2 linked regions of the Pseudobacteroides sp. genome follow. The main gene of each other region encodes a partner of the protein of the gene in region 2 in a complex. Links are inferred from orthologs where the notes say so. Each region holds a gene or a part of one and is shown on either strand. Other genes may lie near its edges.

Region 1 (3,054 bases), on a different replicon or contig from region 2:
TTAATATTATGGATGAGTATAGCATCGAAAGAATAAAAATATACGATTTATGTAAAGTTATGGGGATACTTTTGGACAATGCACTGGAAGCAGCGGTTGAATCTGCTAAGAAGTATGTAGAGCTATCAATTGCTAAAAACTCTCAGAATGCTATTATTATTGAAATAATCAATTCATATGCAGGAAGCCCAAACAAAGAAAAGATTTTTGAAAATGGTTATACTACAAAGGCAGGGCATAGCGGATTCGGACTTTGGGAGGTTAAAAAGATTATATCTAAATATCAGAATTGCTCATTAACCACATCCGTCACAGAGTCTTTATTTACCCAAAGAATTGAAATTTTGTAGTAGAGTACTTCGATCTATAGTATAGCTAAAACACTTTTAACTTACTAAATAAGTGTTTTAGCTATATGTTTTGCAATAATCATTTTACATTTTAAATAATTATGTCGGTTTTTTAGTTAGAGATTTTGGTGCCTTAGGTTGATAGAAGCCAAAAGGTATGCATTCTGAAGCAACATTTGATGTTAAACCAACAAATAAGTTTACAAATATGCCTTTTAAAAATTTTTTCACGTTTCTCACTTCCTTTCCTTTTGAATTTTTCTATTAATTGCAAGACTAATATGTAATCTTTGATTAGCTTATCTTCTTTTGCATCCAAAAACCATATACCCTGCAGGCGATAAAGCCATCATCGGAATGAGTGATGAGATGATTATAACGTAATATATTTGCAAGTTAAGGTTTTTTATAAATAAGCATATGGCGAAAAATGTTATGAGAAAAGCACAGGATGTAATTTTTTGAATGCGTTTTTTTCTGTCACTGTATAAAGGTCCGTCAATAGTTTCACCGGGTGCATATTTTAATACCATCAGAATACTTGCTGCAAATATGACAATACTTGGTATGTAACTGCTGTATTTTATATGACTGGATAAAATAATTGTACCGAATATTGATAATAGATGTGTTATGATGCATTGAGTGCGTGTGCGTGAGTGTGCACCGCCTGCAGTTGATCTAAGCAAGCCTATTACTGCAAAGGCAATAGCAGCATAAACAACAACGCCTAAAAGAAATGCGATTAGAAATATTATTGCTGTAATAATTGTTTGAAATATTAATATATTGGCACCGTAAGATATTATTTCAGCTTTTTCTTCAGTTATATCTCTATTATTTTCTCTAATTTTACTTGCAATAATGTCGCTGAGTTTATCAATCATATAACACCCTATTGTTAAAATGTATACTTATTATACACAAAAATACAAAAAAATGCAATTATTATTAACATAAAATTTAAAAAATTTGTCTGAATTTCTAGAAATTTTATATATTTTTATAGAACAAAAAACTAGACACTAAAAAAATGAAACAAAAAAACGTACTACATTAAGTACGTTTATATTTGTCTCATTACTTTGTTAAGTTCAATTAAGCCATCTTATTCAATGCTTTAGCCAATCTGGATTTCCTTCTCGCAGCGGTGTTCTTATGTAACAACTTACTTGCTGCTGCTTTATCTATAGCTTTCATAGCTTCAGTAAAAGAAACTTTAGCATTGGCATCCTTACTTTCGATTGCTTCCTTACATTTCTTAATTGAAGTCTTAAGCGAAGATTTCTTCATTGAATTTATTAATGTCTTCTTCTGAGTTACCTTTACTCTTTTTATTGCAGACTTAATATTTGGCAAACCTTTCACCTCCTGCGAGTTAATAATCATGAAGTATTGTACCATGAAAAAAATATAATTGCAAGGGTATTTGATAAACTTTTAAACATTTATCTTCAAAAATAGTATTGAAACTATCCGGCAAGGTAAAAATATGTCATATATGTTGTAATTAATAGACGATGAAGGAAGGGTTACGATTATGAATAGAAGCATTAGAACCGATTTGGCTTTAGAAGCAAATGAAATGTTTATTAAGCAGTCAACCGGGAATGTAAATCAATCTATAGGGCACCCGCCTGGGGTTGAAGTTGAAAACGACGGCACTGATGATATTAAAATAACAAGGGTTAGGGTTACAACACTTATGGGAGAAGATTCAATAGGAAAGCCCATGGGAAATTATATTACCCTTGAGATACCAAAGTTAAGGGAGAATGATCAGGATCTAATTGAAGAAGCAAGCAAGGAGTTTGCAAAGGAGCTTCAGAAGCTTGTGAATTTGGACAAGGACGCAACGGTTCTAGTAGTTGGACTGGGTAACTGGAATGTTACACCTGATGCTTTAGGGCCTAAAGTTGTTTCAAGCCTTATGGTTACAAGACATTTGCTGGAGTATGTGCCTGAACAGGTAGAGGATGGTGTAAGACCTGTATGTGCCGTAGCACCAGGTGTTTTGGGCATAACCGGCATAGAAACCGGAGAGATAATAAAGGGAATTGTGGACAAAGTACAGCCTAAGCTTATAATCGCCATTGACGCTCTCGCATCCAGGAAAACAGAGCGTATGAGCACCACAATCCAGATTGCGGACACAGGGATATCGCCGGGATCGGGTGTCGGAAACAAAAGGATGGAACTCTCCAAGGCTACAATGGGAATTCCCGTAATAGCAGTGGGGGTGCCGACAGTTGTTGAAGCAGCTACTGTAGCAAATGATGCAATTGACCTTGTTATGGATAGCCTTATAAAGCAAGCGTCAAAAGGCACGGAGTTTTATAACATGTTAAATGAAATTGACAGAAATGAAAAGCATTTATTGATTAGAGAAGTATTGGAGCCATATGTAGGCAATCTTATTGTCACACCTAAGGAAATTGACGATATTATAGAAAGAGTAACAAAGGTTATAGCTAATGGAATTAACATAGCACTTCATGAAGGTATCACTTTAGATGATGTAAACAGATACGTTCATTAAGCTTGTCGCTGTTTTCATGAGATATAATTGTATTTTCATGTGTTAAGCAGTGCAAAATACTACTTAGGCACGATAAAAAATAACTTCCGCTATAAATTTCGCTCATGTGTTGATTTGACTCGTCAACACCCGCTCAAAAGCGGAAGTAATTTTTTAATCATACCT
Region 2 (2,775 bases):
TAAACCTTTTATTGTCCATTTTATCTCCTTATTTTCTTATCCTGGAACAATTTAAATGCCTTGTTAATTCCGATAAATCTCCATAGTATTTTTCAACATCATGCTCTTCAACCAAGCCAAGCTTAATTTTATTCTCTATTTTAATTTCAATGGAATTATAACTGATTCCAAGCCTTTTACCAAGCAGGTAGCATATCAAAATTATATTTGACAGGCTTTCAGTGACAGCCTCATGGACTTCCTCTTTTGCTCCGTTTACAAGTATTTTGAATAATGCTGCAATATCTGTCAGGAGTTCACTCTTTAACCACTCTATAATTTTTATATTCCTTGTTATATCAATTTCCTTATCAAATAATGCCATCTAACCACTCCAGTATAGTTTATGATTGTATATTATAACACACCACTACATGGATAGAATATACATTTGCTTTATTTCCCGCAAGCTATAAGTTCCTTATACCGTAAATATTGGATAGGATCCAAGGAATTTATAAAATGATGATTTTCTTTTTACCATAGTAAGTGCATCCTTCAAATCTTCATCGTCCCTGTGCCCTAATATATCAATGAAAAAAATATACTTACCCAGCTCATTTTTGGCTGGCCTTGACTCTATTCTCGTCATGTTTATATCCCACAGATTGAAAATATCCAATATTCTGTAGAGACTCCCAGGTTTGTCTTCAGTTGAAAACACAATTGAGGTCTTGTCATTTCCCGTCTTGCAGCTGTCATTATGGGCTATAACTGCAAACCTGGTAAGATTATTATCACTGTCCTGTACACACTTATCCAGTATATCAAGTCCATATACCTTTGCTGCTATGGAAGACCCTATTGCCGCCATGCTTCCGTCGCACTGTGCCACCTCTTCTGCCGCCCCTGCAGTACTGTAAACATATTTTATATGAGCATTGGGGTATCTGCTGCCGATAAATTTCCTGCATTGGCCTATTGGCTGTGGATGTGAAACAATACACCGGATTTTTTCAGGATCAGTTCCCTTCCTAACCAGCAGGTTCTGAACAATGGATATTACTACTTCATCCTTTATCAAAAGGTTGACATCTGAAGCCAGCATATCAAGAGTTACATTTATAGCCCCCTCCAAGGAATTTTCCATAGGAGCCACACCCTCGTCAACTTCCTTGTTTTGAACAGCAAATATCAAATCGGATATTCCATTATACTCATACAGCTCAAAGTTTTCTATTTTTCTACCATCAATATATCTTAAAGTAGCTTCCTGCGAAAATGTACCTTTAGGACCAAGATAACCTATCTTTACCATAACATTATCTCCATATAGTTATTTTTTAGAACAAAATCGCTTGCGATTTTGCAACCTTGATTGTTGTGGTGAGAAATTAAAAGCCTATAGATTGTTCTATAGGCTTTACATGTAAATTCTTATTCAGCTGTATATGGCAAAAGTGCAACGTGTCTTGCTCTTTTTATTGCCATAGTCAACTGACGTTGATGTTTGGCACAGTTTCCGGAAATTCTCCTTGGAAGTATCTTACCTCTTTCGGATATGAATTTGCGTACTTTTGCTACATCCTTGTAATCGATATCAACTACTTTATCTACACAGAAGGCACAAACTTTTTTCTTTGCCCTTCTCATTCTCATTCCGCCTTTACCTTCGCCTTTATCGTACATATCTTTTCCGCCGCTTCTTTCTCTTTTTCCACCTGGCATTCAAAAAACCTCCTTTCAAAAACCTATCATATATATAGGAATACGATTAATTACTTTAACTTTAGAAGACTCACTTCTTAAAAATTAAAACGGCAATTCATCATCATCACCAATAGGATAGAATCCATCTTCACTACTGCTTGTTCCTCCAAATGAAGGCTTGGAAGAAGACTCTTCAGACTTTTTACTGTCAGCAAAATGTGCCTCTTCAGCTACTATCTCAGTAACATAATGACGCTTTCCTTCATTATCATCCCATGTTCTGGTCTGAATACGCCCTACAATTACAACCTGACGGCCTTTTTGAAAATACTTGCCGCAGAATTCTGCAAGCTTATTCCAGACTACTACAGGTATAAAATCTGCCTGTTTCTCTTCCCCTTGCTTAGAAAATGCTCTATTAACAGCAAGAGTAAAGCTGCATACAGGTGTATTATTTGTACTGGTATATCTTAATTCAGGCTCTTTCGTCAGTCTTCCCATTAGAATGGCTTTATTCATAAAATCACCTTATTTTTCCTTTTTGATAATCATGTATTTAATTATGCCATCTGTAATTTTGTAAATTCTCTCAAGCTCATGAGGGAAACTAGATTCTGCTGTGAAGTTAACTAATACATAGTAACCTTCATTACAGTCTTCAATTGGATATGCAAGCTTTTTTTTGCCCCATTCGTCAATACTTTCCAATTGTGCAGAAGTTTCTAAAAGTCCCTTAAACTTTTCAACAAGAGCTTTTATAGTTTCTTCACCAACCTCAGTATTGATTATAAAAATTGATTCATACTTATTTGCCATTCGACTTCACCTCCTCCCGGACTAAACGGCCCTGTATCTCGAGTACAGAGCAAGGATACGGTTACAAATTTTATCACATAATCTTTCATTTTTCAAGGGTTATTACAAAATTTTATTAAATTTTGCCTTTTGAATTTAATCTTTTCATAAAAGATTAACATAGTGCCACACTTAATTACATCAAAATAACTGAGAATAGTCCCAACATTCAAGAAAATGCATATTATGTAATATGCATTTTCTTATTGGAGGATTCTATATGTCTGACTT

Evidence for each region. The genes of interacting proteins can lie anywhere in the genome.
Region 1: rpsR (region 2) and rpsT share a complex: the UniProt entries of both Bacillus subtilis proteins name them as parts of the 30S ribosomal subunit. The link is inferred for Pseudobacteroides sp. from one-to-one orthologs.

Annotation. Positions count from the first base shown.
Region 1 is NZ_DATCTU010000025.1:12,718-15,771, forward strand. The notes cover bases 80-3,054. They hold rpsT (30S ribosomal protein S20), read right to left. Parts: upstream 1,710-3,054; coding sequence 1,449-1,709; downstream 80-1,448. Other genes in these bases: VIO64_RS04030 (sensor histidine kinase), read left to right, coding at 80-350; VIO64_RS23030 (cyclic lactone autoinducer peptide), read right to left, coding at 450-590; VIO64_RS04035 (accessory gene regulator B family protein), read right to left, coding at 650-1,237; gpr (GPR endopeptidase), read left to right, coding at 1,891-2,889. In the rest of the region: more of VIO64_RS04030, read left to right, coding at 1-79. UniProt on the Bacillus subtilis protein: Binds directly to 16S ribosomal RNA.
Region 2 is NZ_DATCTU010000104.1:131,993-134,767, forward strand. What follows is about bases 43-2,738. They hold rpsR (30S ribosomal protein S18), read right to left. Parts: upstream 1,669-2,738; coding sequence 1,417-1,668; downstream 43-1,416. Other genes in these bases: VIO64_RS17025 (MazG-like family protein), read right to left, coding at 43-364; pheA (prephenate dehydratase), read right to left, coding at 461-1,297; VIO64_RS17040 (single-stranded DNA-binding protein), read right to left, coding at 1,792-2,208; rpsF (30S ribosomal protein S6), read right to left, coding at 2,218-2,505. Outside these bases: VIO64_RS17020 (DHH family phosphoesterase), read right to left, coding at 1-19; more of VIO64_RS17025, read right to left, coding at 29-42; VIO64_RS17050 (sporulation peptidase YabG), read left to right, coding at 2,765-2,775. UniProt on the Bacillus subtilis protein: Binds as a heterodimer with protein bS6 to the central domain of the 16S rRNA, where it helps stabilize the platform of the 30S subunit.